Regions from separate parts of the Massilia sp. LMS1-1-1.1 genome, predicted to be linked through region 4. Evidence: predicted binding sites of a transcription regulator. Region 4 holds the regulator's gene; each other region holds the start of a gene.
What was found. The regulator LexA, encoded in region 4, represses DNA repair genes until DNA is damaged. The targets are predictions, from matches to a motif close to ACTGTATNNNNATACAGT.

Region 1 (7,552 bases), on a different contig from region 4:
CGCTTCGGCGAAGTTCGCGAACAGCACGGTAAACCACAGCCACACGGCGACGGCGACGATGAAGCCGAATGGCGCTTCACCCTGGCCGCCGCTGATCCCGGCCTGGGTCGCCAGCAGGCTCGTGATGATGCTGCCCACGTAGACGACGAACATCACGGGGCTGCGCCACTGCGTGCGCGGGTCGAGTTTTTTGAACGCATCGACGACGGCGGGGCCGATCAGTGCGGAATCGAACAAAGTCAGGCTTGTGCGTGACATGGTAGCCTCTTATTTGATGAAAAGTTGCAGGTGTTCGACGATCGGGCCCAGGGCCAGCGCGGGAACGTAATTCAATACACCGACGAGCACGACGACGCCGATCAGCAGGCCGATGAACATGGGGCCGTGCGTGGGCATGGTGCCGGCATTGGCCGACAGGCGCTGCTTGGCCGCCAGCGAACCGGCCACCGCCAGCACGGGCACGATCACGCCGAAGCGGCCGAACCACATGGCGATCGCCAGCATCACGTTGTAGAACGGCGTGTTGGCGGACAGGCCGGCAAACGCGCTGCCGTTGTTGTTGGCCGCCGACGTGAACGCGTACAGGATTTCGGAAAAACCATGCGCGCCCGGGTTGGCCACGCCGATCTTGCCCGGTTCGACCATCACGGCGATCGCCGTGCCCGTCAAGACCAGGGCTGGCGTGATCAGGATGGCCAGCGAGACCATCTTCATTTCATAGGCCTGGATTTTCTTGCCCAGATATTCAGGCGTGCGGCCTATCATCAGGCCGGCGATGAAGACGGCCAGGATGGCGAACATCAGCATGCCGTACAGGCCCGTGCCCACGCCGCCGAAAATCACTTCGCCGAACTGCATCAGCAGCAGCGGCACCATGCCGCCCAGGGGCATGTAGGAGTCGTGCATGGAATTGACGGCGCCGCAGGATGCGGCCGTCGTCACGGCAGCGAACAGGGTCGAGGAGCTGATGCCGAAGCGCGTTTCCTTGCCTTCCATATTGCCGCCCGATTGCAGGCTGCTGGCCTGCTGATCCACGCCCAGCGCTTGCAAGGATGGATTGGCTTGCTGCTCGGCGCTCATCACGCCGGCCGTCATGAGGACAAAGATCAGGGTCATGGCGGCCAGCACTGCCCAGCCCTGGCGCAGGTCACCCACCATGCGGCCGAAGGTGAAGCACAGGCCGGCGGGAATGATGAAGATGGCCAGCATCTGCAGGAAGTTCGACAGGACGGTCGGGTTTTCATACGGGTGCGAGGAATTGGCGTTGAAGAAGCCGCCGCCATTCGTGCCCAGCAGCTTGATCGATTCCTGCGACGCTACGGGGCCCATGGCGATCGTCTGCGTCGTCGCCACTTGCGCTTCCATCACGGGTTTGCCGGCCGCATCCAGCACGGGCTGGCCGTCGGCTGTCACCTTCGGCGTTTCATACGCCACGTGATCGAGCAGGGTCACTTCCTTGTAGGCGGAAAAATTCTGGATCATGCCTTCGCCCATGAAGACGACGGACAGGGCCAGCGACAGCGGCAGCAGGATGTACAGGGTCGAGCGCACGAGGTCGACCCAGAAATTGCCGATCGATTTGCCCGAGCGCGAGGCGAAGCCGCGCACCAGCGCGAAGATCACGGCGATTCCGGTGGCAGCCGAAAAGAAGTTCTGGCATGCCATGCCCAGCATCTGGGTCAGGTAGCTCATGGTCTGTTCGCCGCCGTAGCCCTGCCAGTTGGTATTGGCGACGAAGCTGACGGTGGTATTGAACGAGGAATCGGGGCTGACGGCGCCCAGGCCCTGTGGATTCAACGGCAAAAAGCCCTGCAGGCGCTGCAGGCCGTAGACGAAGACGGCGCCCACGGTATTGAAGACGATCAGGGCGATGGCATAGCTTTTCCAGCCCATGGCCTTGTCGGCGGGCAGGCCGGACCAGCGGTACAGCAGGTTTTCCAGCTTTTGCAGCCAGCCCAGGCCGCGCACGGGCGCATCGCCGGCCACCTTGGCCATGTACAGGCCCAGCGGATAGCCGGCGGCCAGCAGCACGGCCAGGAAGGCCACCAATAACAGTATCGATTGCGTCGTCATCACAGTTCCTCCGCCTTCAGCAGCGCCACCAGCAGGTAGACGAGCAAACCAGCCGAGACGACGGCGCCCAGCACATAAAACGCGTTCATTTGACGCTCCCTAATTTGTCGCAGGCGACGGCAAAGCCGGCCGCCAGGACGAAAAACACGGCAATCAAGCCGAGATACACGAGATCCATTCCCACCCTCATTCAGGTTTGTTTTGATAGTGAGCAGATTAGCCAAAAGGGTCTAAAAAATTCGTAAAGACTGGGGAGGCGCATGTAAACAAGATGTAAAAACGGGGGCTTTACCGCATAAAATCCAGCACAATTGGCGCAAAACCACGCCTGAGGCGCACTGTTGTTGCCCTGGAGTAGCGCTATTGCTCGCGGGACAAGATAGAATGCGCGAGCGTCCGCACAAGGACGCCTGGCCTGCCGCACTGCCCTCCCCCAGTGACGCTGGACGGGATATACTGTATATTCATACAGTTATCGCCGCCGCTGTCATTGCGCCCGCAGTGCCCTGGCCTGGCGTTCCAACCACTGTCTTTACTTAGCTTGAACACGTATGGCCACTAAAAAACCAGCATCCGACTACAGCGAATCATCCATCCGTGTCCTGAAAGGACTGGAACCCGTCAAGCAGCGCCCGGGGATGTACACCCGCACTGAAAATCCGCTGCACATCATTCAGGAAGTGATCGACAATGCCTCCGACGAGGCCCTGGGCGGTCATTGCACGCACATCGCCGTCACGCAAAACACGGATGGCAGCATCACCGTGGAAGACAATGGCCGCGGCATTCCCGTCGGCCTGCACCCGGAAGAAGGCGTGCCGACCGTGGAAATCGTGTTTACAAGGCTGCACGCGGGCGGCAAGTTCGACAAGGGTTCGGGCGGCGCCTACGCGTTCTCGGGCGGTCTGCACGGCGTCGGCGTGTCCGTCACCAATGCGCTGTCGACGCGCCTGGAAATCACCGTCTGGCGCAAGGAAAGCGACGGCAACGGCTTGCACCACATGGTGTTTGCGAATGGCGACGTGATCGAGCCATTGAATTCCCGCCCCGCCCCGCGCGACGGCAAGAAGTCGGGCACGCGCGTCACGGCCTGGCCCGATGCAAAATATTTTGATTCGCCGAACATCTCGCAAACGGAGCTGCAACGTCTGCTGCGCTCGAAAGCCGTGCTGCTGCCGGGCGTCACCGTCACACTCACCAACGCGAAAACGGGCGACACGCAAACGTGGCAGTACGCGGAAGGCTTGCGCGGCTACCTGACCGAAACGCTGGCGCAGGTATCGAATGGCGAAACCCTGATTCCCCTGTTCGAGGGCGCGCAATACGCGGGTCCGGACTCGGAAGGCTTTGCCGAAGGCGAAGGCGCGGCGTGGGTGGTGGCGTGGACGGAAGAAGGCGCCATCGTGCGTGAATCGTACGTCAACCTCATCCCCACCTCGAATGGCGGCACGCACGAATCGGGCTTGCGCGACGGCCTGTTCGGCGCCGTGAAAAACTTCGTCGAGATGCACTCGCTGCTGCCGAAAGGCGTGAAGCTGCTGCCGGAAGACGTGTTCGCGCGCGCCTCGTTCGTGTTGTCGGCGAAAGTGCTGGACCCGCAATTCCAGGGCCAGATCAAGGAGCGCCTGAACTCGCGCGACGCCGTGCGCCTCGTCTCGACCTTCACCAAGCCGCCGCTGGAACTGTGGCTGAACCAGCACGTCGACTACGGCAAGAAGCTGGCCGAGCTGGTGATCAAGCAGGCGCAGTCGCGCCAGCGCTCGCTGCAAAAAGTGGAAAAGAAAAAATCGTCGGGCGTCGCCGTCTTGCCGGGCAAGCTGACCGACTGCGAATCGTCGGACATCGCGCGCAATGAACTGTTCCTCGTCGAGGGCGACTCGGCGGGCGGTTCGGCCAAGATGGGCCGCGACAAGGAATTCCAGGCTATTCTGCCCCTGCGCGGCAAAGTTTTGAACTCGTGGGAGACGGACCGCGACCGCCTGTTCGCCAATAACGAGATCCACGATATCGCCGTGGCCATCGGCGTCGACCCGCACAACGTGGGCGATACACCCGACCTGTCCGGCCTGCGCTACGGCAAGATCTGCATCCTGTCCGATGCGGACGTGGATGGCTCGCACATCCAGGTATTGCTGCTGACCTTGTTCTTCAAGCACTTCCCGGTCCTGATCAACAAGGGCCACATCTGCATCGCCCGCCCGCCTTTGTACCGGGTCGACGCGCCCGCGCGCGGCAAGAAGCCGATCCAGAAAATCTACGCGCTCGACGACGGCGAACTGGTGGCCATCGAAGACAAGCTGCGCAAGGAAGGCGTGAAACAGGGCGCCTGGTCGATCTCGCGCTTCAAGGGCCTGGGCGAGATGAACGCCGAGCAGCTGTGGGAAACGACGATGAACCCGGACACGCGCCGTTTGCTGCCCGTGACGCTCGGTGAAGTCGATCACATGGCTTCGGCCTTGCGCTTCAATATGTTGATGGGCAAGGGCGAAGCGGCAGGACGCCGCGCCTGGATCGAAGAACACGGCAATGAGGCGGAGGCGGATATCTGATGATCATCGGCATCGACCTGGGCACCACCAACAGCCTGGTCGCCATCTGGCGCGACGGCAAGGCTTCCATCATCCCGAATGCGCTCGGCGAGCACCTGACGCCATCATGCGTGAGCATCGATGACGACGGCACCGTGCTCGTGGGCCGCGCCGCGCGCGAGCGCCTGCAGACGCACCCGCAGCTGACGGCGGCCGTCTTCAAGCGCTACATGGGCAGCGAAAAGAAGATCACCCTCGGCACGCAGCAATTCCGTCCGGAAGAACTGTCGTCGATGGTGCTGCGCGCGCTGAAGGAAGATGCCGAAGCCTTCCTCGGCCACAAGGTCGAGGAAGCCATCATCACCGTGCCCGCGTATTTCAGCGATGCGCAGCGCAAAGCCACGCGCATCGCCGGCCAGCTGGCGGGCTTGCGCGTGGAGCGCCTGCTCAACGAGCCGACGGCCGCCGCGCTGGCCTACGGCATCCGCGACAAGGAACAGGAAAGCAAATTTCTCGTCTTCGACCTGGGCGGCGGCACGTTCGACGTGTCGATTCTCGAATTGTTCGAAGGCGTGATGGAGGTGCGCGCATCAGCCGGTGACAATTTCCTCGGCGGCGAAGACTTCGTTACCGTGCTGGTCGACGCCTTCCTGGAAGGCAGCGGCCTGCGCGACGCCGTCGGCAGCCGCCTGCTCGACCCGCGCCAGCAGCAGTTGCTGCGCGATGAGGCCGAGCGCGTCAAGCGCCTGCTGTCGGACCAGCCGTCCGTTCGCATGGCTACGCGCTACCAGGACAAGGAATACAGCTGGGAGATCGGCGAAGACAAGCTGGCGCAATTGTGCGAGCCCCTGCTGGCCCGCCTGCGCCTGCCAGTGGAACGGGCGCTGCGCGACGCCACCATCCGCGCCGCGGAATTGAATGAAGTGGTACTGGCCGGCGGCGCCACGCGCATGCCGCTGGTGCGCAAACTCGTGTCGCGCATGTTCGGCCGCTTCCCCGCCATCCACCTGGACCCGGACGAAGCCGTGGCGCTGGGCGCCGCCGTGCAGGCGGGCCTGAAAATGCGCGACGCGGCCCTCGACGAAGTGGTCATGACGGACGTGGCGCCATACTCGCTGGGCATTTCCATTTCGCGCCAGGTCGGCGCGAACCAGTATGAAGGCGGGCATTACCTGCCCATCATCGAGCGCAATTCCGTGGTGCCCGTTTCGCGCACGGAAAACATCACCACCATCTACGACAACCAGAAGGAAATCAACGTGGCGATCTTCCAGGGCGAGTCGCGCCTGGTGGCCGACAACGTCTTCCTCGGCAAGATCAGCTTCCCGATACCCGCGAAAAAAGCGGGCGAGATCGGCATCGACGTGCGCTTCACCTATGACATCAGCGGCGTGCTGGAAGCGGAAGTGACGGTGCTGGCCACGCAGGAACGCCACAAGATGATCATCAGCGACAACGCGGGCGTGATGACGCCGGAACAGATCGAGCAGCGCTTTGCGGAACTGGCCGACCTGAAGATCCACCCGCGCGAGCAGCTGGAAAACCGCACCCTGGTCACACGCGCCGACCGCCTGTACGAACAGTCGCTGGGCGACGTGCGCCAGTACCTGGCCGCGCACACGGCCAATTTCCAGGCCGCGCTGGAAACGCAGGACCCGAACACCATCCGCAAGGCGCGCCAGGCACTCGACGAGGTGCTGCGCCAGGTCGAGAGCGAGAGCTTCCTGTAAATGGACGGCGGCATGGACAACGGACAGCGCAGCCTGTGGGCAATCCTGGGCACGGAGCCGACCGGCGACGAGCGCGCCCTCAAGCGCGCGTATGCAAAGCGCCTGAAGGTGACGCGCCCCGAAGACGATCCGGCCGCCTTCCAGGAACTGCGCGACGCGTATGAATACGCGCTGCGCCATGCGCACCTGTTTGCCGAGGAGTTCCCGGAAGCGCAAGCGGCCGAGGCCGAAACGGTAGAGGCGCAAGCGCCAGAAGCGCCGCCCTTGGAAGCGGCCGAGCTGTGGGGCGTGATCGACGGACCCGCGCAGGAAGCGCAGGAGCCACCTGCAGAACTGTGGGGCGTCATTGCCCTGGAGCCCGCACCGCCGCCGGAACTATGGGGCGTGGTCGCCATCGATCCGGCACAGGAAGCGGCCAGCCTGTGGCAGGCATTCCTGGAGCAGTCGCGGCGTGCGGATGCCAGCGAGGTACTGGCCGGCATCCTGCAGGACGACGCCATGCTCAACCTCGACGTGCGCGAGGAATTCGAGCTGTGCGCGCTGCGCTACTGCGCCAGCGCCGGCTATGACCTGGCGCTGCGCCAGGCCCTGTTCGAGCAGCTGGGCTGGGACCGCGATTTTTCCTACCTGGCGCGCAGCCATGGGGATCTGGTGCGCGCTGCCGTGCAGCGCTACCGGGCCGACCGTTCGTTCGCCCATTTCAGCGACAACCGCGACAGCTACCCGGGCCTGGACTGCATCATGTCGCAACAGCCGCCAAGCGCCTACGCGCGCCAGCTGTTCGACCAAAAATTCACGCTGCAGCTGCGCGAACTGCTGCACACGATACGCTGGCAGCACGGCGAGATGCTCGCTTACAAACTCGATACGGACTTGTTCGAACGGTGGGAACACGCCGTCCATGCGAAGCGCTACTTCAAGCAGACGGCACTGGCCTCGGGCGGCCTCGGTTTCGTGCTGCACTTCATGCTCGCGGGCGTGCTCGATGCGGCCGGCTTCAAGCTCGGCGACATGGCGGCCTATGCCAGCCTGCTGGGCTTCCAGGCGCTGGCCTTTTCCCTGCTGGCCATGCATGCCTTGCGCTGGCCGCAGCCTCTGTTCACGCGCCTGGAAGCGCTGCAAGAAACGCTGCAGGAACGCCTGCCCATGCTGTGGCAGCGGCCCGGCTTGCGGCAACTGGGCTGGATCGCGCCCTACCTCGTGCTGGCCTTGCTGCTGTTC
Region 2 (7,552 bases), on a different contig from region 4:
CGCCGCACGGCATCCGCGTCAACGTGGTCAATCCCGATGCCGTCATTCGCGGTTCGCGCATCTGGGATGGCAAGTGGAAGGAAGAGCGGGCCGCCTCGAACAAGATCGAGACGGGCGACATCGAGGAATTCTATCGCCAGCGCAGCATGCTCAAGCGTAGCGTGCTGCCGGAAGATATTGCCGAAGCCGTGTATTTCCTTTCCAGCGACAAGGCTGCCAAGAGCACGGGCAATATCATCAATGTCGACGCGGGCAACGCGGCCGCATTTACACGTTAATCTAAAAAAACGACGCAGCCGGCCATGGCGCCGCTGCGCACAAGGAGACAAGATGCATACCATGATCGATAGCGGCCTGGTGGCCGACCACAATGCCAAGCTGCAAGCGAACCTGGACGCCGACTATGCGGCCCTGGGCGGTGTGCTGGCCCGCCGCGGCCAGGACATTGAAAAACTGACGGCGCTGGCGCAGACGTTTGCCGTGGCCGTACCCAGCTGGGGCACCGGCACGGGCGGCACGCGCTTTGCCCGTTTCCCCGGCCTGGGCGAACCGCGCAACGTGTTTGAAAAGCTCGAAGATTGCGCCGTCATCAACCAGCTGACGCAAGCGACGCCCGCCGTCTCGCTGCATTTTCCGTGGGACAAGGTCAGCGACACGGCCGCCCTGCGCGAGACCGCCCAGGCTTACGGCCTGGGCTTTGACGCCGTCAATTCGAATACCTTCCAGGACCAGGCCGGACAGGCGCAGTCGTACAAATACGGCAGCCTGACGTCGCACAGCGCGGCCGTGCGCGCGCAGGCCGTCGAGCACAATATCGAATGCATCGAACTGGGCCGTGCGCTGGGCTCGACAGCGCTGACGGTGTGGGTGGGCGATGGCGCCAACTTTCCGGGACAGCACAATCTGCGCGGCGCGCTCGAGCGCTACCTCGACAGCATGCGCGACATCTATGGCGCCCTGCCGGCCGACTGGCAGCTATTTATCGAACACAAGCTGTTCGAGCCGGCCTTCTATGCCACCACGATTGCCGACTGGGGCACCAGCTTTGCCTGCGCCAGCGCGCTGGGACCGAAGGCCAAATGCCTGGTCGACCTGGGCCACCATGCGCCGAACACGAACATCGAAATGATCGTCGCGCGCCTGGCGCAGTTCGGCAAACTGGGCGGCTTCCATTTCAATGACAGCAAGTACGGCGACGACGACCTCGATTCGGGCAGCATCAACCCCTTCCAGCTGTTCCTGGTGTTCAACGAGCTGGCCGACGCGGCCGAACGCGAAGGCGCCGCCTTCCATCCCGCCTACATGCTGGACCAGTCGCACAATGTGACGGACCCCATCGAAAGCCTGATGAGCAGTGCCGTCGAAGTACAGCGCGCCTTCATCCAGTCCGCGCTGGTCGACCGCGCCGCCCTGCGCCACCACCAGGAAGCCAACGACGTGCACGCCTCGGCGCAGGCTCTGAAACAGGCGTTCCGCACTGATGTGAGCGCCATCCTGGCGATGGCGCGCCAGCGCTCGGGCGCCGCCATCGACCCTGTGGCCTGCTATCGCGGCAGCGGCTACCGGGAGCAGCGCGGCGTGGCGCGCCCACCGAGGGCAGGCGCCAGCAGCAGCGGCATCGTGTAAGGAGGGGCCGGAAGAGGAGCATTGCTGCTTCCGGGCAAGCCGCCTGGAAGCAGGTAGAATGGCTGGCACTGGCGCCGTTCCTGGCGCCGTTTGTCATCCCCGGCACAGCGTGCAAGGCTGCGCCGTTACCAGGCTACCGCATGTCTTCTTTTTCTCCCGCTGCCCTGCTGCGCAATCTGAAACCCGATAATTTCACCATCGCCCTGCTCGTCACCGTGGCGCTGGCCACCTTCCTGCCCTGCACGGGCCAGACGGCCGTGGTCTTCGGCAACATCACCACGGTCGCCATCGGCGCCCTGTTCTTCCTGCACGGCGCCAAGCTGTCGCGCGAAGCCGTGGTGGCCGGCGCCATGCACTGGCGCTTGCACTTGCTGGTGCTGGCCAGCACCTTTGTCCTGTTTCCGCTCTTGGGCCTGGCCCTGCGCCCACTGGCGCTGACCTTCCTCACGCCCGACCTGTACATGGGCATTTTGTTCCTGTGCGCGCTGCCGTCGACCGTGCAGTCCTCGATCGCCATGACGGCCATGGCGCGCGGCAACGTGCCAGCCGCCATCTGCAGCGCCTCGGCCTCGAACTTCATCGGCATCTTCCTTGCCCCCATCCTCGTGGGCTTGCTGGTGGCCAAGGGCGCGGAAAGCAAGTCGTCGGTCGATGCCGTGCTGTCCATCGTCATGCAGCTGCTGTTGCCATTTTTGGCCGGCCAGTTCCTGCGCCGCTGGATCGGCCGCTGGGTCGACCGCCACAAAGCCACCCTGAAATACGTCGACCAGGGTTCGATCTTGCTGGTGGTCTACACGGCCTTCAGCGAAGCCGTCAGCGAAGGCTTGTGGCATACGATCTCGGTGGAAACCCTGGTCGCCCTGGGCCTGATCAGCACCTTGCTGCTGGCGCTGGTGCTGGGCATCTCCACCTTTGTCAGCCGCCGCCTGGGCTTCAACAAGGAAGATGAAATCGCCATCGTCTTTTGCGCCTCGAAGAAAAGCCTGGCCAGCGGCGTGCCGATGGCCAAGGTGCTGTTTTCCACGCGTTCGCTGGGCATGGTGATCTTGCCGCTGATGCTGTTCCACCAGATTCAGCTGATGATCTGTGCCGTGATCGCGCAGCGTTATGCGCGGCGCGATGAGGGACAGGATGTGCCGGCCACGACGCTGTGATGGTTATCCTGCTCTAGCCGCAGCGCCTGCCGCAGCCCCGCCACTATGACCGCGTAAGCCTGCCGCCTGCTGGCCGCATCCGGCGCGCGCAGCACATACGACGGGTGATACACGGTAATCACCGAGCGCCCCGCATGCTCGATCGTCGTGCCGATCAGCGGCGTCATGCTTGCCGCGCCATCTTGCAGCACGGATTTTAATGCCGTGCTGCCCAGCGCCACGATCACCTGTGGCTGGACACGCTCAATCTCTTCTTCCAGCCAGCCATGGCAGGCGAGGACCTCGCGTTGCGCGGGCGTCTTGTGCAGGCGGCGCTTGCCGCGTGGTTCCCACTTGAAATGTTTGACGGCATTGGTCAGGTAGATGCTGTCGCGCGCCATGCCCGCTTCTTGCATGGCTTGCTCGAGCAGCGCGCCGGCCGGGCCCACAAACGGCAGTCCCGCCAGGTCTTCCTGGTCGCCCGGCTGCTCGCCCACAAGCATGATGCGCGCCTGTGCTGGGCCAATGCCGGGCACGGCTTGCGTGGCGCTTTTCCACAGTTCGCAGCGGCGGCACTGGTCCAGGCTTGTCGCTACTTCGCGCACTGGCTGGGCGCGCTCGGCGGCAATCGGAATCATGGTGGCGCCGCTGCGCTGGCCCACGCTGGCCGTCTGGCCCGTGCGGCGTTCGCCGTTGGCGGCGCCGCTGAGCATGGCGGGCACGATGGCCCCTTCCGGCAAATTTTTCCAGAAACGCGAGGGGATATGGCTGTGCAGCAAATCCGCATTCACGCGCGCGGGATTGAAGATGCTGCGGTAGTAGGTCAGCCACAGGGCTTCGCCCGCATCGTCGATATCGGCCGCGCCCTGCATCAGTGCTGGGCCCGCGTGCAAGGTCGTGCCATCCCACAGCATGCTGGCGGCGGGCGTGGCGATCATCCAGCTGGTAGCTCCCATGCGGCGGGCGAAGTGGCGCGCCACCTGCGGCAGCACCTCGTGCACGGGTTCGAACCAGGCGACAAAACGGGGCGCGCCCTCGCATTCTGGCCGTTCGCGGAAGCGCACATACGCATGCATGTCGTGCTCTTCGCGGTGCACGGCCTTGACCATGGCGTGCAGGCGCGCGCCGTCCGCGTCGGCCGGCGACATCACGTCGTGCTGGCCCTGCTGCCAGCGCCACAGCACCTGGTACAAAAAGGCCCAGCGGTCAGGCACGTTGAAGCAGGCGGCGCTTTCCAGCAATTCCACCAGTGGACGGGGCAGGCGCAGCAGTGGCGCGCTGGTATCCGTGGCATCCGGCGTGGCGGAAAACAGGTCGCCCTCACCGTGTTGACACTGCCAGGCAACGTCGGCAGGTGGCACGCCAAGCGCGATCAGTTCCCTTGCTGCAGCGCGCCACTCGTCGAACGACTGCGCCAGCCGCACCACCGTACTCATGCGGCCTGCAGCTCCGGCCACAGATTCATCTGCTGCGGCGCCTCCGCCATGGCGCGCCGCAGGTGTTCGGAGGCGGTGGTGTCGCGCGCGGGAAAGTAGTCGGCCGTGATGATGAAGGGAGCGATTTTCTTCATGCTGCAGCGCAGGCGCGACAGGTCGGCGTAGCGCACTTGCCGCAGCCGCCGCAGGTCAACGATGCGCTGGGCACTGCGCAAGCCGATACCGGGCACGCGGGCGATCATGTGCTGCGCCGCGCGGTTCAAGTCCAGCGGAAAATGTTCGCGGTGCGCCAGCGCCCACGCCAGTTTCGGGTCGATATCGAGCGCCAGGTTGCCGCCCGTGGCGGGCAGCAGTTCGCTGGCCTGGAAACCATAGCTGCGCAGCAGGAAATCGGCCTGGTACAACCTGTGTTCGCGCAGCATGGGCGGCGGCGCCAGCGGCACGCTTTTCGGGCTGTCGGGGATCGGGCTGAAGGCCGAGTAGTACACGCGCTTGAGTTTATAACTGCCGTACAGGGTCTCGGCCGTGGAGAGGATCTGCTGGTCGTCGCTGGCGTCGGCGCCGACGATCATTTGCGTGCTTTGCCCGGCCGGCGCGAAACGCGGCGCGCGCGGTTCTTCCGCTTTCTCGTCGAGCTTGCGGCGTATCGACCCCATCGCCAGCTTGATCGTGTGCACGCTCTTTTCCGGCGCCAGCTTTTGCACGCTGTCCTGCGTCGGCAGTTCGATATTGACGCTGAGCCGGTCGGCATAGCGGCCCGCCTGCGCGATCAGGGCCGGATCGGCGTCGGGAATGGTTTTCAGATGGATGTAGCCGCGGAACTGGTGCACTTCGCGCAGCTCGCGCGCCACCTGCACCAGCTGCTCCATCGTGTAGTCGGCCGACTGGATGATGCCGGAACTGAGGAACAGGCCGTCGATGTAGTTGCGCAGGTAAAAGTCGCTCGTCAGTTTCACCACTTCGGCCACGGTAAAGCGCGCGCGCGGCACGTTCGACGTGCGGCGGTTGACGCAGTACTGGCAATCGTACAGGCAGTAATTCGTCAGCAGCACTTTCAGCAGCGAGACGCAGCGCCCGTCCGGCGTGTAGCTGTGGCAAATCCCCATGCCCGAGGTGGCGCCAAAGCCGTCCTTGCCGATGGAATCGCGCCTGGGCGCGCCGCTGCTGGCGCAGGATGCATCGTACTTGGCCGCGTCGGCCAGGATTTCCAGCTTGTCCGTCAATTCCATGGCTCACCTCGATATACTGTGTTTATATACAGTATATCAGGGAATGCAGCTTGCGCTGGCTTGACCTGTGCGATGGCAGAGCGCTATATATCGGTGTATATTACGGACCAGGTTCTCTTCTCATCAAGGATACGATCATGCGCCTCACCTCCCTCGCCACACTGCTCGGCGCCGCCCTCTTCGCCACCGCCGCCTCGTCCGCCTTTGCCGGCGAAGTGGTGGTGTCGGCCGCGGCCAGCCTGACGAATGCGTTCAAGGAGGCGGCGCAAAGCTACGAGGCGCAGTATCCGGGCAGCAAGGTATCCCTGAACTTCGCCGCTTCGGGCGTGCTGCTGCAGCAGATCGTCAAAGGCGCGCCCGTGGACGTGTTTGCCTCGGCCGACCAGGAAACCATGGATGCGGCGCAAAAGCAGGGCCTCGTCTTGCCGGCCGAGCGCATGGACTTCGTCGGCAACAGCCTGGTGCTGATCGTGCCGCACGATAGCAAGCTGGGCATCAAGAGCCTGGCTGACCTGACGCACAAGGGCGTGACCCGCGTGGCCATCGCCAATCCGGCCAGCGTGCCCGTCGGCCGCTATTCCGAAGGCGCGCTGAAGAAGGCGAAGCTGTGGGACGCCGTGCAACCGAAAGCCATCGGCACGCAGAACGTGCGCCAGTCGCTCGACTACGTGGCGCGCGGCGAAGTCGATGCGGGCTTTGTCTACGCCACCGACGCGGCCATCATGAAGGACAAGGTGAACGTGGTGCTGGACGTGCCATTGGACGCGCCCGTGCTGTACCCGATCGCCACCATCAAGGGCAGCGGTAATGCGGCCGAAGCGAAGCGCTTCGTCAGCTATTTGCAGACGACGCCGGCGCAAGCCATCCTGGCCAAGTACGGCTTTAAAAAGCCATAAAGCAAACGAACGCGCATGGATATCGCCTGGACCGCGCTGGCCCTGTCGCTCAAAGTGGCGGCATGGGCCACGGCGCTCAACTTGTTGCTCGGCATCGGTACGGGCTATCTGCTGGCGCGCACGCGTTTTCCCGGGCGCGAGCTGCTCGACGCCCTGTTGACCCTGCCGATGGTGATGCCGCCGACCGTGCTTGGCTATTACCTGCTGGTATTGCTGGGCCGGCGCGGCACCCTGGGCATCTGGCTGCAGGACAACTTCGGCATCAACCTCATCTTTACGTGGCAGGGCGCCGTGATCGCTTCCACCGTGGTCGCTTTCCCTCTCGTCTTCAAGCCCGCGCGCGCCGCCTTCGAGGCCGTCGACGGCCAGCTCGAGCAGGCGGCCCGCGTGCTGGGCATTTCCGAGCTGGCGATTTTCTTTCGCGTCACGTTACCGCTGGCCTGGCGCGGCATCCTCGCCGGCGTGCTGCTGGGATTCGTGCGCGCGCTGGGCGAGTTTGGCGCCACCCTGATGGTGGCCGGCAGCATTCCCGGCAAGACGCAGACCCTGTCGGTAGCCGTGTATGAAGCCGTGCAGGCGGGCCAGGACGACGTGGCCAATACGCTGGTCGTGATCATCTCGGTGGTCTGCATCGTGGTGCTGCTGTCGGCTGGCCGCCTGGCGCCCGGGCGCGTCGCGCACAAAGGACGCTGAGGATGACGCCCATGCAACTCGACCTCGACATCCGCGCCACCTTGCGCTCCGGCAAACGCCGTTTCGACCTGCAGGTGCAATGCACGTCCGGCAGCCAGCGCATCGCCATGTATGGCCCGTCCGGCGCCGGCAAGAGCATGACCCTGAAAGCCATTGCCGGCCTCTTCACGCCGGACGAAGGCCATATCCGCCTGAACGGGCGCACCTTGTTCGACTCGGCCGCCGGCATCAATTTGCCGCCGCAGCAGCGCAACGTCGCCTATCTGTTCCAGGATTACGCGCTGTTCCCGCACCTGACGGTGCGCCAGAACGTGGGCTTTGGCCTGAGCCGGGGATGGTTCAATCCGCGCGCGCGCGAAAAATTGCAGAAGGTCGAGCATTGGCTCGACGCCTTCCACTTGCAGGAACTGGCGCACCAGTTCCCCGACGAGTTGTCCGGAGGCCAGCGCCAGCGGGTGGCGCTGGCGAGGGCGCTCGTGGCCGAGCCGTCCGCGCTGCTGCTCGACGAGCCGTTTGCCGCCCTCGACCCGGCCCTGCGT
Region 3 (7,552 bases), 1.1 Mb from region 4:
GAGAGCGCGGCGCGGGTGATGTTCATGGCTGCTCCCCGGTGGCCAGCGTAGACGCGGAGTGGTAAGGCACCACGCGCTGGCGGTCGATCAGGAACGCGGTGCCGGCGCCGGCGACTTCCTCGCCAGCCTGCAGGCCCTGCGTCACTTCGATGCTGTCACCGCGCTGGCGGCCCAGCACGACGGCGCGGCGTTCGAGCACGTTGCCGGTCCGGTGGTACACGAACACGTGGCCGGTGCCTGCCTTCGTGCTCTGCGCCACGGCCGTCAACGGCAGGGTTGCAATTTGTGGCGCACCGGAGGCGATCGCGATCGACAGCGCTTCGCCGCTGCGCCGTGGCGTCTGTCCAGGTTGCAGGTCGAAGATCGCTTGCACGGTACCGCCGGCGTCGATATGGTCGGCCAGGCTGCGTAGCGTGAGCTTGATAGCGTCGGCGGCATCGGAGCCAGCGGTCGCCTGGTCCGCCCCGCGTGCGACGACCACGACGCCCGGCTTGAGCGATGCAGGCAACAGCGCGGCAGGCAGATCGGCCACCACCTGCAGGTGGCTGTCGCCTTCAATTTGCAGCACAGCCTGGCCGCTGGCGGCCAGTGCGCCAGGTTCGGCCAGACGCGCCTTGATCCGCCCGGCGTATGGGGCGCGCAGCACAGCCTGACGCTGCGCGCGCGACGCCAGCTGCAGCGCGGCATTGGCCGAGCTGTGCGCCGCGTCGGCCATCGTCACGGCCAGTTGCGCCGCGTCGAGGGTGAGTTTCGAGGTGGCACCGTCCGCGTGCATGGCCTGCTGCTGGCGCAACTGATCGCGCCGTTCCTGCAACTGGCCAGCTGTGGAGCGCACTTGGGCCTCGGCTTGCAGTACTTGCAGGTGCGCCGGCTCCGGGTCGAGCGTAGCCAGCACTTGGCCGCGGCGGACGGTGTCGCCGACATCGACCATCACGCCGGCCAGCTTGCCGCCGTTCTCGAACGACAGGTCGGCGCGCTGGGCCTGCCGCACCAGCGCCACGAAGCGGTAGTCTCCGGCGGCGGTGGTGGACGTGGTGATCAGCTTGACCATGCGCAGCGGCGCCTCGACGCGGGCGGGCTGACGGTCGCAGGCCGCAAGCTGGGTGGCCAGTGCGGCCGCGCCCAGCAGCATGGGAAGGGAGCGAAATGTCATCAAGTTCTCCTGGTCCATCGGTCAGTACACGTACCGGACGGTCATCATGGCTTCGACCGGCGTTTTGCGGGCCATGAGCGGACTGTTCTCGGCACGCTCGGCGAACGGCATGACGGTCAGTTGCGCGGAGCTGTACCAGTGCTCGGCCAGCTTGTGTTCCCACTGGGCGCTGACGGAATACGCGTACAGGCCGCCTCGCGCGTTGTACGCCGCAAAGCGGGTGCTGGCCGCTTGCGTCGAAGTCACGCCAAAATAGGCCTGGTTATAGCGGGCATTGCCCCAATGGGCGTTGACGCCCAGGGCCACGCGCTCGTCGCCCGTGTCAATCACGTTCCACTCCGCCCCCACGCGCAAGTTGTGCCGGTTCACGCTGGACTTGAGCGTGACATCTGCCTCGGCGCTGATCGACAGCGCGGGCGTGACCTGCTGGGCCACCAGCGTGTGCCAAGTGGCCGACCCCGGCACCTCGCCCATGCCGGCCAAATCGCGGCCTCCAGGGCGGAACAGATCGGACTTCACGCCGCGTCCTTGGTCATAATGGATCGATTGCGATACGTAAAAGCCGGACCCGGTAAGCAGTTGCAGGCCGACGCCGCGGCTGGTGTCGATAAAGAAGATGCCTTGCTGGGCGTACGCCACGGGGACAAACGTGGTGGCGGTGTCGCGCGAACCCATGTAGCGGGGGGCGACGCGCACGCCGGCGCCAATTGCCGCTTCGAGCTTATCGCCCAGCAGGTAGTTGACGGTCAGTTCGGCGCCGTGTGCGCTGGGCGCCAACAAGCCCAGCGCGAGGGTCGGGGCGGACAAGGCCAGGAGGAAGGAGCGGAACGTATAAATCATGGTGTGGTCAATCCTGGTTAAGTGAGAAGGAAGTGCCATAGAAGGCGTGCAGCAAACGAATCCGGTTGAGGGCGAGATCGCGCGCGGCGTCGATGTGGGCGAGCGATGCCGCCTCCATACGCAGGTGCTCGTCCAGCAGTTCTGTGGTGTCCTGGAGGCCTTGCAGGACGCGCCATGTCAGCGCTCTGGTGCGCCGTTCCAGCGATTCCTCGCGCTGACGCATCGCCGCTTCGCCGGCCTCCAGCGCGCGTTGCTGGTCGAGCGCGCCCGCCACTTCCTGGAACGCCGCTTCAATGGTCTGGGCGTAGGCGGCAACGCCGGCATCCTTGCGCAGTTCCGCCACGTCGAGCTGCGCCTGGTTGCGGCCGCCGTCGAAAATCGGCAGGCTGACCGATGGATTGAAGGTCCAGGCGCGGCTACCCGGTTTGAACAGGCCGTCGAGGCTTTCACTGACCGATCCCACGCCAGTGCTCAGGTGTATCGATGGAAAAAATGCCGCGCGCGCCGCGCCGATGTCGGCATGGCGCGCCTTCAGCTCGGCCTCCGCCTGGCTGATGTCAGGACGGTCGAGCAATATGCGCGCATCGAGGTCACGCAGCGCGGCGATCGGCAACGGCATCGCTGACAGCACATCCACGCTGCCGGCCGTGTCCACTGTTGCGGAGGGTACAAAGCCGGTCAGGATATTCAGGGCGCGTTGCGCGACAACGAATTGGGCCTCGGCATTGACGGTGGCTGCGTGGTGTGCGGCAGCGGCATTGCGTTCCGCGTCCAACTTGTCGCGCGAGATCAGGCCGAGCTCGAACTGGCGCCGCGCATAGCCTTCGAGTTGACGTTGATAACCGTCATTGCTCCGCAGGACGCGCCAGGTATCGGCGGTGGCGACCGCGATCGAGTGGGCACGCAGCACTTCCGCGATGAGTGCGGCGCGGGTTGCCACAAGGCCGTATCCGGACCCCACGTAACGTTCCTGCGCTGCCTGTGACAGCGACCGTAGTCTGCCAAAAAAATCGAGATCGAAATCCATGCCCAAGCCGGCTGCGCTGTAATGTTCACTCTCGGTCTCATTCAGGTCGGCATTGTCGAAGCGAGTACGCTTGCTCTCCGCCTGGAACGCCACGGAGGGCAAGCGAGCCGCGCCTTCCATGCGCATCAGCGCACGTGCCTCGTCAACACGGCGCATGGCTAGCTTGTATTGTGCATTGTGTGCCAGCGCCTGCTCGACTAGCGTCATCAGGGTGGCCAGCTGGCCGGCGCTACGCTGCGGTGCGAAGTCGTTCACCAACCGGGACTCCTGGATACTCAGTGTAGTAGAGGTTGCCGTGCGGACCGAGGGCGACGTGGTCGATGCCACATCCACATCGGACCGCATGGTGCCTGAGCCCAACGTGGACGGCAAAGCCGGCATCGCCGGACGCTGGTAAGAAGGAGCGAGAGAACAGCCGCCGAGCAGCAGCGTGCAGAGAAAAAGTGGAATTCGAGCGGGCATAGTAGCGGCGACGTTGTCAGGATGCCGGCAGCTTCTCACTCAATGATGCAGATATTTTGTGGAAAACATCAAGGAATGATGAAGATGCGTTGAATTTTGCCTCAGTCCGACCGGTTAGGCGCCAAACAATGGATGAATCACTGAATCGCCACCTGAAGCTTAGAGTCACCTGATCCATCGTTCTTGAAAGATGAGAAATCGATGGATCGTATTGAAGCCTGGGTGTTCTGCCAAATACCTGGTGTGCGATCTCGTAGCTGCCTGATCTGACGACGAAATTGGCGTTGACCTGGTTATTCATCTGCCCTGCAGAGACTACCGTCGCGCTCAGGCAAACGATGCTTGAGCTTCGGCGATCCTCTTGACGCCTTCGTGCCATCACAACCGTTAGTTTTAACAATTCAAGAAATTCATGGACCTTGCAGTTTTTGACGTCCTCAGCATATACTGTATTTATGTACAGTAGTTTTGAGAATGATCCACAACCTCGCAAGCCAGCCGCCATGCTTTCACCTTCCCTTCAACGTAGCAGCCCTACCACACTGGCCAATAGTGCCTTGCTGCGTGACGTCTGGCGGGCTAGTGAGCTGAGTCGAGGAACAACGAGCACTGTTACTACCGGTCACAGCGTCTTGGATCACGAACTTCCGGGCAACGGTTGGCCTCAATCGACCTTCACGGAGTTGTTAGTTCAGCAAGCGGGTATCGGGGAAATGCACTTGTTGCGGCCAGTGCTGGCGCAACTATCGCAACATCGTCGGATCGCCCTGGTGCAGCCGCCGTACTTGCCCAACTCCGCCGCCTGCAAATTCATGGACCTGAGTTGCCCGAACCTGCTCTGGATACGCGCCCCCAGCACCGCCGATGCTCTCTGGTCCACCGAGCAGATCCTGCGCAATGGCAGCTGCGGCGCGGTGCTGTTGTGGCAAGCCAATATTCGCGACGAGGCACTGCGGCGCCTCAATCTGGCGGCGCAGACAACCGAAACGTTCTTCTGGCTGGTCCGGCCGATGAGCGCAGCGGCTGATGCCTCACCTGCACCATTGCGCCTGGCATTGCGCCCAGCCGCCGGCGGCATTTCCACTCACATCATCAAACGGCGTGGCCCACATCATGAGGCACCACTCTTTATCCCGCTGGCAGACATGCCGGCACGTCAACGATTTTTGGACGATCAAAATGCGGTTCTGGTTCAGCGTACACCTCCCACTGTTGCCTCTCGAATGCCTCAGGCCGCGCTGGTGTGAACCGGGGCCGTATGCGGTGGTCGAGAAAGGCCGCATCCTTGCGGTCTCGCAGCATGCCTATGCCGAAGGGGTACGTATCGGCATGCGCCCTGGCGGTGTAGCGGCCGTCTCGCCGGATAGCGTCATCCTGGAGCGTAATCTTGAGCGTGAATTGATCACCAGCAATGCCATCGCGCTCGCCCTCCTCCAGTTCACCCCGGAGGTGGCGCATGCCGGCGACTTCAGCCTGCTGCTGGACGTGACCGCCAGCTTGCGCCTGTTTAACGGGCGAGCCGCCATCAGCCGGCGCATTCGCGCTGCCCTGCAAGCGCTTGGCGTGACGGCGCAGCTCGGCACGGCGCCGACGGCCATGGGCGCCTGGCTGCTGTCGCGCTGGCAGCCGGCCAAACGCCAGATCATTGTGCGGCGCACGGTGCACATGCGCTCACTCGAGCGCCAGCTCGACCGCATGCCCTGCGCCTATCTGCCCAGCACGGCGAATCATCTGGAGTGGCTGACGGATATTGGCGCGGATCATCTGGCGGCGCTACGGCGCCTGCCCCGCCCTGGCATCCAGCGCAGGATGAACAAGCACGTGCTCGATGAACTCGACCGCGCCTATGGACTCGCTCCTGAACTGTTTGAATGGATCGCCATTCCCGAGACTTTTTCAGCGCGCATCGAAACCTTTGACCGGATCGAACACGCCGATGCCCTGCTGGACGGCGCCACGGGCCTGCTGCAGCAATTTGTCGGCTGGCTGGTCGCGCGCCAGCAGGCCGTGAGTGTTTTTGTTCTGCTGCTGGAGCACGAGCGCGGCAAGACCGCGATCCCGCCCACGCCGATCGAGATCGGATTGGCGGAGCCGACCTGGCGCGACGAACACCTAATAAGGCTGCTGAAGGAGCGCCTGGCGCGCACGGAACTGGTTGCCCCGGTCATCGCCCTGCGGCTAGAAGCGCGACTGCTCACCGCGATGGCGCCACCGACGCAAGACCTGTTTCCCGAGCCGGGCGGCACCCCCGCCGACTATAAGCGCCTACTGGAATTACTCAGCGCCCGTCTTGGCAGCGACAACGTCCTCTCGCCTGTCGAGCATCACGACCATCGGCCGGAGGAAAGCAATGCCTGGGCTGCTGCCACCGAGAAGCGCAAGGCGGTCAACGCCGAGGATGAGGCGTTTGAGCGCCCGTTCTGGCTGCTACCCAAACCCATCCCGCTGCTGCTGCGCGGCGAACGTCCCTTCTATGGTTCCCCACTAAAAATGCTCAAGGGGCCGGAACGCATTGAGGCCGGCTGGTGGAATGATCAAATCGCTGCCCGCGACTATTACATCGCGCAAGGAAGCGACGCGACCTGCTACTGGATCTACCTGGAACGTGTCGTTGACGGCCGCTGGTACCTGCACGGCATGTTCGGCTGATCATGGACAAACCACTCGCTCCCACGCTGCCCGACTATGCCGAGCTGCAGTGCATGAGCCATTACTCCTTCCTGCACGGCGCCTCTCCGCCCGATCAATTGGTGGCGCGCGCGGCCCAGCTGGGCTACCAGGCCATCGCCATGGCCGACGAATGTTCCCTGGCCGGTGTGGTCAAGGCGCATGTGGCCGCGCGGGAGTGGAACATCCATCTCATCATTGGCAGCCAAATGAAAGTGACACCGGAAGACGGCACCCCGCCCTTCACGGTGCTGATCCTGGCCATGGACCGCGACGGCTATGGCAACCTGAGCGAACTCATTACCGCTGCGCGCACGCGCGCCGACAAGGGAAGTTACCTGGTGTGGCCACGCGACATCGCCAACCCCAGCGGCCATCTCGTCCACTTAAAAGGGCTGCCTGGCTGCCAGCTCATTCTGTGCCCCAAATATAACGCCCCCTATGAAGAGATCGAGCGGCAAGCCGAATGGCTGGTGCGCAGCGCACCGGGCCGCGCGCGCGTCGCCTTGACGTTGCACCACCGTGCCCAGGATGACCGGCACCGCGCCATGGTCGAAGCCATCGGCGCCGAATTCAGTTTACCTGTCGTCGCCACGGGCGATGTCGTCATGCATCTACGCTCGATGAAAATCATCCAGGACACCATGACCGCGATTCGTCTGAATACGCCGGTGGCGCAGTGCGGCTATCAGCTGGCCTCGAATGCCGAAGCGCATCTGCGTTCACGTTTGCGGCTGGGTAATCTGTATCCGCGCGACATGCTGGATGAAACCCTGCGCGTGGCCCAGCGCTGCACTTTTTCGCTCGATGAACTACGCTATGAATATCCAGGCGAGATCGTGCCGGAGGGGCAGACCCCAGCCAGTTACCTGCGCGAACAGGCATATATTGGAGCGCACTGGCGCTACCCGCACGCCATTCCGGACAATGTGCAGGCACAGCTGGAATATGAGCTGGAACTGATCGGCGACATGCAGTACGAACCCTACTTTTTGACGGTATTCGACATCGTGCGCTTCGCCCGCTCGCAAAAAATCCTCTGCCAGGGGCGCGGATCGGCGGCGAATTCGGCTGTCTGCTACTGCCTCGGCATCACCGAAGTCGACCCCTCGCGCGGCACCCTCCTTTTCGAGCGCTTTATCTCACGCGAGCGCGATGAACCGCCCGACATCGATGTCGACTTCGAACACCAGCGGCGCGAGGAGGTGATTCAATACATCTATCGCAAATATGGCCGCATGCGAGCCGCTTTGACGGCCGTTGTCATTTCCTACCGCCCGCGCAGCGTGCTGCGCGATGTGGGGCGCGCGCTGGGGGTGGACCTGTCGGTGGTCGACAAGGTGGCCAAAGCCTCGCATAGCTGGGGTGGGCGCGCCGACCTGCAGCAGCGCCTTACCACTTGC
Region 4 (7,552 bases):
CTGCAAACGGCGGAACCACTTGTCGACCTTGCGCGGCGTCGAACGCACGAATATCCATGACACGATCAGCATCATGATGGAGCCGAACACGAAGCCCAGTACCGGTGCGATGACGATGAAGGCGACGGTTTTCCACAGGCCGGCCGCGACCAGCGCGCCCGTGCCGGACTTGGCGACGGCAGCGCCCACCAGGCCGCCGATCAGCGCGTGCGAGGACGACGATGGAATGCCGTAGTACCAGGTAAACAAATTCCAGAAGATGGCGCCCATCAGCGCGCCGAAGATCACGTACTGGTCGATCACGGCCGGATCGATGGTGCCCTTGCCCACCGTGGCGGCCACGGTCAGCTGGTGGAACACGAAGATGGCGACGAAGTTGAACGTGGCGGCCATGGCAACCGCGGTCTGCGGTTTCAATACGCCCGTCGAGACCACCGTGGCAATCGCGTTGGCGGCATCGTGGAAGCCGTTCATGAAGTCAAACAGCAGCGCCAGGACGATCAACAGGCCTAGCACGTAGATGCTGATTTGTATGGTCATTATAGTTTCTTTTCTGATTCTGGTTCAGGACAGGCCCAACGCTTACGCGTTTTCGACGATGATGCCTTCGATAATATTGGACACGTCTTCGCAACGGTCGGTCACGGTTTCCAGAATTTCGTAGATCGCTTTCAGCTTGATCAGGTTGCGCACGTCCGGTTCGTCGCGGAACAGCTTGGACATGGCGGCGCGCATCACGTGGTCGGCGTCCGATTCCAGGCGGTCGATCTCTTCGCAGATAGCGACGATCTTGCGCGAGTTGTCCATGTTGTGCAGCATGGCGACGGCGTCGCGCACTTTTTCGGTACAGGCCAGCACCAGTTCGGCCAGGCGCTTGGCTTCCGGCGTGACGGCCTTCAGGTCGTACAGCGAGACGGTTTGCGCCGCATCTTCCAGCAGGTCGAGGATGTCGTCCTGGCGCGTGATCAGCTGATGGATGTCGTCGCGGTCGATCGGCGTGATGAAGGTCTTGTGCAGCATTTCCACGGTGGCGTAGGTGACTTTGTCCGCCTGTTTCTCGATGCTTTCGATCGCATGCACGCGGTTTTCCAGGTCGTCGAAATTGGTCATCAGGCCGAGCATCTCTTTGGCGCCCTTGACGCACAGTTCCGCGTGCTGGTTAAACAATTCAAAAAACTTGCCCTCAGTGGGCATCAAGCGTCCAAACATGTCATTCTCCGTTAAGCATTGAGTCGTGTTATTTACTACAGAAAGCCGCCCCGTTGTCGGGGGCGGCCAATGGAATTGCCAGTGCTGCTGAGTCTTAGTCGCCTTGGTAAAGCGCCAGGCCACCACTGTAATTGCCAAATTTGGTGTACTGCCCCATGAAGGTGAGGCGGATGCTGCCGATTGGACCGTTACGTTGTTTACCGATGATGATTTCGGCCGTTCCCTTGTCCGGCGAGTCGGGGTTATACACCTCGTCGCGGTAAATGAACAGGATCACGTCGGCATCCTGCTCAATAGCGCCCGATTCGCGCAAGTCGGACATCACAGGACGTTTGTTCGGACGTTGTTCCAGCGAGCGGTTCAGCTGGGACAGCGCGATCACGGGGCAACCGAGTTCTTTCGCCAGGCCTTTCAAGCCCCGCGAAATCTCGGAAATCTCCGTGGCGCGGTTGTCGCCCGGCGTATTGGCCGACATCAGTTGCAAGTAATCGACGATGATCAGGCCCAGCTTGCCGCATTGACGCGACAAACGGCGCGAGCGGGCGCGCAATTCGATGGAATTGAGCGCTGGCGTTTCATCGATGTACAGCTGCGCGTCGTTCATCTTCTGGATCGCATTCGTCAGGCGCGGCCAGTCTTCGTCGTTCAGGCGGCCAGTACGCAAACGGTGCTGGTCGAGCTGTCCGACGGAGCCGAGCATACGCATGGCCAGCTGGGCGCCGCCCATCTCCATCGAGAACACGGCCACGGGCAAGCCGCTGTCGATGGCCACGTTTTCGCCGATGTTGACGGAAAACGCCGTCTTGCCCATCGAAGGACGGCCCGCCACGATCACCAGGTCGCCCGGCTGCAGACCCGAGGTCATGCGGTCGAGGTCGATGAAACCGGTGGGCACGCCCGTGATTTCACTCTGGTTGTCGCGGCTGTACAGTTCGTCGATGCGCTCGACCACTTGCGTCAGCAGGGGCTGGATGGCGGTCCAGCCCTGGGCGCCGCGCGCGCCTTCTTCGGCGATGGCGAAAATCTTCGATTCGGCCTCGTCAAGCATCTGCTTGACTTCCTTGCCTTGCGGGCTGAAGGCCGTGCCGGAGATATCGTCGGCGACGGTGATGAGTTTACGCAGCACGCCGCGGTCGCGCACGATCTCGGCGTAACGCCGGATGTTCGCGGCCGATGGCGTGTTTTGCGCCATGGCGTTCAGGTAAGCGAGTCCGCCCACGTCATCGGCCTTGCCGAGCTGGGTCAGGGTTTCAAAAACAGTAATGACATCGGCTGGCTTGGAAGCGTTAACCATCTTGACGATTTGCTCGAAGATGATGCGATGGTCATAGCGATAGAAATCCTCCGCATGCATGAAGTCGGCGATGCGGTCATATGCGGCATTGTCGCGCAGCAGACCACCGATGACGGATTGTTCTGCTTCGATCGAATGCGGCGGAATACGGAGGGAATCCAGTTGCGGATCAGAGGGGGCGTTCATGGCGCGAATTATACCCGCTTCGGCGTGCTGGCAAAAATAAAGGGCTGAAATTGAGCGAAAAAAAGGCCACAAAAAAGCCGGGCGAACCCGGCTTTTCATAGTGCGGCAATGCTTGCGGGCCAGGCCCGCAGACAATTACGCGTTCGCGTCTGGAACGACAGCGATAACAACTTCCACGACCACGTCGGTGTGCAGAGCAACCGAAACGTTGTGCTCGCCAACGATCTTCAGCGGGCCGGTAGGCATGCGGATTTGTGCTTTTTCAACAGCAAAACCTTGCTTGGTCAGCGCTTCAGCGATGTCGAAGTTGGTGACGGAACCGAACAGACGGCCATCAACACCAGCTTTTTGAGCAACTTGAACGGTCAGGCCGCTCAGTTTTTCGCCCTGGGCTTGCGATGCGGCCAGTTTGGCGGCAGCAGCTTTTTCCAGTTCGGCGCGCTTGACTTCGAATTCAGCCACAGCGGTTGCCGTAGCACGACGTGCCAGGCGTTGCGGGATCAGGAAGTTACGTGCGTAACCGTCTTTGACTTTGACGACTTCGCCGAGGTTACCGACGTTAACAACTTTTTCTAACAGAATGATTTGCATAGTTCTTCTCCAGGAATATCTGACCGATTAAGCGTGGTGCAGATCGGTGTATGGCAGCAGCGCGAGGAAGCGAGCGCGCTTGATTGCGGTGTCAACTTGGCGCTGGTAGTGCGCTTTGGTACCGGTCAGGCGTGCTGGCATGATCTTGCCGTTTTCTTGGACGAAGTCTTTCAGCGTGTCGACGTCTTTGTAGTCGACTTGCTCAACGTGAGCTGCGGTGAAGCGGCAGAACTTCTTGCGTTTGAACAACGGGTTTTGCTGTTTGCGTTTTTCTTTAAGCTTGAGCTTATTTTTGTCGAACTTTTTACCGAATGCCATGTCAGGCTCCTGTATCTAAAATGCGCTAGTCAGAATTGACTGCACTAAAATCAATGATGTGAAACACCAAACTCTTGCTGTTGCGGCTCTTCCTGGCCAGGAAACCCGTGAACTGATACACCCCGCCCAAGCTTGCCTGACTGAACCTGCCTGAGATTTCGCCAGCGGCTAGCGCGGCAACATCAAACTCGGTCAAACGGGCAATCCCTGCTTCCATCTGCTGCGAACTGTGTTGCAATACTGCATTCACAATCGGCAACCCTGCCGGGGTATAGCGCAATATTTCGCGCTCGGCAATGATGGCGGTTACTTGTAGCTGGTTCAGCGCACGATCCTGGTCAAGAATTAAGCTGCTGCTGCGGCTGGAGCGGCTGCTGGTGCTTCGGTGCGGTGGCTTTTGGCCGCGTCTTCGCGTTGTACCGATTTCATCATCGGCGAAGGAGCTGTTTCAGCTTTCTTCATTTTAACGGTCAGGTGACGCAACACGGCATCATTGAATTTGAATGCTGTTTCCAACTCGACCAAGGTCTCGTTGTCGCATTCGATGTTCAGGCAGATGTAGTGTGCTTTAGGCAGCTTTTGGATCGAGTAAGCCATTTGACGGCGGCCCCAATCTTCCACGCGGTGAACCGAACCGCCGCGGGTGGTTACGCTGGCTTTGTAGCGTTCGATCATCGCGGGCACTTGCTCGCTTTGGTCCGGATGGACGATAAAGACTATTTCATAATGACGCATGCAAACTCCTTCAGGTCGGATTGATAATCGCCCACCCCGGCGTCAAGACGGGTGTGGGAAGGTCAGCCGAAGATTATAACCGCCTTTTGCAAACGTTTCAATCATTCCTTCCACAAGCGCCCGAAAAGCCCGTGCGCCACCGTGCTTTCCGACCGTGGACAAGTATTTCTTGCGAAATTCGCCCAAAACACGGAAATCCCCTTGCATAGTGGGTGATACTGTACAAAAATACAGACTGTTCATATAGACAGCATTTTAGTATGCACCCACCGCTCATGATCAAGCTGACAGCACGACAAGAACAAATCCTGAACCTGATCAAGGACGCGATTGAAAACACGGGCTTTCCTCCCACCCGTGCCGAAATCGCCAATGAACTGGGTTTCAAATCGGCCAATGCGGCCGAAGAGCATTTGCAGGCCCTGGCCCGCAAGGGCGCGATCGAGATTTCGCCCGGCACCTCGCGCGGCATCCGCCTGATCGGCGCGGCCGCCGAAGCGCCGCCATCGAAAGTGCCTGCAGCCCTGCTGATGTCGCTGCCCCTGATCGGTCGGGTGGCGGCCGGTTCGCCCATCCTGGCCCAGGAAAACCTGGAAGCGAGCTACAACGTCGACCCGGCCCTGTTCTCGGCCAAACCCGACTTCCTGCTGAAGGTGCGCGGCTGGTCCATGCGCGACGCCGGCATCATGGATGGCGACTTGCTGGCCGTCAAAAAGGTCGACAGCGCCAAGAATGGCCAGATCGTCGTCGCCCGCATCGGCGACGAAGTCACCGTCAAGCGCTACAAGAAGACGGGTTCCGTCATCGAACTACTGCCGGAAAATCCCGACTTCAAGGTGATCACCGTGTCGCCCGAAGACGAGTTTGCGTTGGAAGGCCTCGCCGTCGGACTGATGCGCAGCTGGCATTAAACTGCCGCACGAAAAAAAGGGCCGCGACAGCATGACTGTCGCGGCCCTTTTACATGGTGCGCGGCTGCTTATGCGTCCAGTGCGTTGCTGAAATCTTCCAATAAGTCTGCTTCATCCTCGATACCGACGGAGACACGGATCAGGGATTCGGCAATGCCCATGCTGGCGCGGCGCTCGGCACCCATCTCGTAGAAAATCGTGTGGGCGACGGGAATGACGAGGGTGCGCGTGTCGCCGAGGTTGCTCGCGGGAATGGCCAGGTTCAGACGGTTGAGGAAATCGAAGCAGTCGATGCCATCCTTCAATTCAAAGCTGAACAGCGAGCCATAGCTGCGGAACAGCTCGGTGGCCAGCGCGTGCTGCGGGTGCGACGCCAGGCCCGGGTAATGCACGGCCGCCACTCTTGGATCCGCCTGCAACATGGTGGCCAGCGCCAGAGCGTTCGAGCAGGTGCGATCCATGCGCAAGGCCATGGTTTCCGCGCCGACAGCGATATGGTGCGCCGCTTCCGGCCCCAGCGACGCGCCGAAATCGCGCAAGGCCTTGGCGCGGATTTGCGCGATGCCCCATTGCGCGGGCGCCGCCTTCTTGTAATTCTCGAAGATGTTCGGATACTGCGTCCAGTCGAACACGCCCGTGTCCGTCAAGCTGCCGCCAAGGGCATTACCGTGGCCGCCGATGGACTTCGTCAGTGCATTGACCACCAGGCCCGCGCCCACGGCTTTCGGGCGGAACAGGTACGGCGTCGTCATCGTGTTGTCGACGATGTACAAGATGCCCTTTTCGCGGCACAAGTCGCCGATTTTTTTCAGGTCGGCGATCTGCGTGCGCGGATTGGCGATGGTTTCCACGAACACGATGCGCGTGGCCGGCGTAATGGCGGCCGCCACGTTGGCGACGTCCGTGGCGTCGACGAACGACACAGCCATGCCCTGCCCCGTCACCGTTTGCCACAGGCTGTTGGTGTTGCCAAACAAAAAGGCCGACGACACGACATGGTCACCCGCGCGCAGCAACGATTGCACGACGGCGCCGATGGCGCCCATGCCGGTGGCAAAACACAAGGTCGCCACGCCGTCTTCCATCTTGTTGACCTTGTCTTCCAGCGCGGAAACGGTCGGGTTACCCTGGCGGCCGTAGCGGAAACCCGCTTCCTTGCCCTGGAACACGGAAGCAAGCTGGCGCGCATCGGCGTAACCGAAAGCAACGGAAGTATGCACGGGCTTGTGCAGCGAGCCGTGTTCGATGCCCTTGCGGCGGTCGTTGTGCAGGATGGTGGTGGTGAAGCCGTAGGTTTTTTTGGTGGTCATGGTGGAAGTTCCGGAGTTCGATTTGCCGCGTAACCCAAGGCAAATGCCGGGGTCAGACCTGAAGGTCCGACCCCGAAAAAAAGCCCGGCATCGGCCGGGCAGGTACTTATGCTTCCGTTGTCGCCAGGTTCAGGTTCAGCTGGGAACGCGGCGTATCTTCGGGCGCTGCCGCCTTCGGATGGTGGCGCGCATATTCCAGGCGGTCCAGGTATTCCTGCGACACGTCGCCCGTCACGTAGATACCATCGAAGCACGACGCCTCGAAGTTGGTCAGGGCCGGGTTGACGTCGGCGATCGCCTGCTTCAGCGCGCCGATATCCTGGTAGACCAGGTAGTCGGCCGTGATTTCGCGGCACACTTCTTCCGTCGTGCGGCCGTAGGCGATCAGCTCGTCGCGCGTCGGCATGTCGATGCCGTACACGTTCGGGTAGATCACCGGTGGCGCGGCCGAAGCGAAGATGACCTTCGTCGCGCCCGCTTCGCGCGCCATCTGCACGATTTCACGGCTGGTGGTGCCGCGCACGATGGAATCGTCGACCAGCAGCACCACTTTATCCTTGAATTCGGACGGGATCGCGTTGAGCTTCTGGCGCACGGATTTCTTGCGTGCCGCCTGGCCCGGCATGATGAAGGTGCGGCCGATGTAGCGGTTCTTGATGAAGCCTTCGCGGTACTCGATGTTCAGCGCCATGGCCAGCTGGATAGCGGCCGGACGCGAGGAATCGGGAATCGGCATGACCACGTCGATATGCACGCCTGGCAATTCGGCGCGGATCTTTTCGGCCAGGTATTCGCCCATTTTCAGGCGCGTGGCGTACACGGAAGCGCCGTCGATGACGGAGTCGGGACGGGCCAGGTAGACGAATTCGAACACACACGGGTTCAGGCTGGCATTGTCGGCGCACTGGGCGCTGTGCAATTTCTTGTCTGCATCGATAAAGACGGCTTCGCCGGGACCGATGTCGCGCACGAAGCGGAAGCCCATGCCTTCCAGGGCC

Region 1: MRBLMS1_RS20640 (DNA topoisomerase IV subunit B) is a predicted target of LexA. The motif match lies at 2,529-2,546, and genes of this name have one in related genera.
Region 2: MRBLMS1_RS18440 (putative DNA modification/repair radical SAM protein) is a predicted target of LexA. The motif match lies at 5,440-5,457, and genes of this name have one in related genera.
Region 3: imuA (translesion DNA synthesis-associated protein ImuA) is a predicted target of LexA. The motif match lies at 3,929-3,946, and genes of this name have one in related genera.

The regions. Positions count from the first base shown of each region.
Region 1 covers NZ_JBFPNG010000034.1:401,544-409,095, forward strand. The annotation lists gene kdpB (potassium-transporting ATPase subunit KdpB) at 1-258, opposite strand, end outside; gene kdpA (potassium-transporting ATPase subunit KdpA) at 268-2,073, opposite strand; gene kdpF (K(+)-transporting ATPase subunit F) at 2,073-2,162, opposite strand; gene MRBLMS1_RS20640 (DNA topoisomerase IV subunit B) at 2,625-4,622, shown strand; gene MRBLMS1_RS20645 (molecular chaperone HscC) at 4,622-6,331, shown strand; gene MRBLMS1_RS20650 (J domain-containing protein) at 6,344-7,552, shown strand, end outside.
Region 2 covers NZ_JBFPNG010000023.1:754,628-762,179, forward strand. The annotation lists gene MRBLMS1_RS18420 (bifunctional rhamnulose-1-phosphate aldolase/short-chain dehydrogenase) at 1-278, shown strand, start outside; gene rhaI (L-rhamnose catabolism isomerase) at 331-1,626, shown strand; gene MRBLMS1_RS18430 (bile acid:sodium symporter family protein) at 1,767-2,780, shown strand; gene MRBLMS1_RS18435 (UdgX family uracil-DNA binding protein) at 2,732-4,195, opposite strand; gene MRBLMS1_RS18440 (putative DNA modification/repair radical SAM protein) at 4,192-5,424, opposite strand; gene modA (molybdate ABC transporter substrate-binding protein) at 5,562-6,320, shown strand; gene modB (molybdate ABC transporter permease subunit) at 6,336-7,013, shown strand; gene MRBLMS1_RS18455 (sulfate/molybdate ABC transporter ATP-binding protein) at 7,025-7,552, shown strand, end outside.
Region 3 covers NZ_JBFPNG010000001.1:368,076-375,627, forward strand. The annotation lists gene MRBLMS1_RS01755 (efflux RND transporter permease subunit) at 1-26, opposite strand, end outside; gene MRBLMS1_RS01760 (efflux RND transporter periplasmic adaptor subunit) at 23-1,153, opposite strand; gene MRBLMS1_RS01765 (MipA/OmpV family protein) at 1,175-1,993, opposite strand; gene MRBLMS1_RS01770 (efflux transporter outer membrane subunit) at 2,001-3,482, opposite strand; gene imuA (translesion DNA synthesis-associated protein ImuA) at 3,986-4,729, shown strand; gene MRBLMS1_RS01780 (Y-family DNA polymerase) at 4,662-6,131, shown strand; gene MRBLMS1_RS01785 (error-prone DNA polymerase) at 6,134-7,552, shown strand, end outside.
Region 4 covers NZ_JBFPNG010000001.1:1,510,704-1,518,255, forward strand. The annotation lists gene MRBLMS1_RS06945 (inorganic phosphate transporter) at 1-543, opposite strand, end outside; gene MRBLMS1_RS06950 (DUF47 domain-containing protein) at 583-1,209, opposite strand; gene MRBLMS1_RS06955 (replicative DNA helicase) at 1,304-2,689, opposite strand; gene rplI (50S ribosomal protein L9) at 2,825-3,280, opposite strand; gene rpsR (30S ribosomal protein S18) at 3,308-3,598, opposite strand; gene priB (primosomal replication protein N) at 3,624-3,923, opposite strand; gene rpsF (30S ribosomal protein S6) at 3,944-4,333, opposite strand; gene lexA (transcriptional repressor LexA) at 4,609-5,244, shown strand; gene MRBLMS1_RS06985 (cystathionine gamma-synthase family protein) at 5,313-6,554, opposite strand; gene purF (amidophosphoribosyltransferase) at 6,661-7,552, opposite strand, start outside.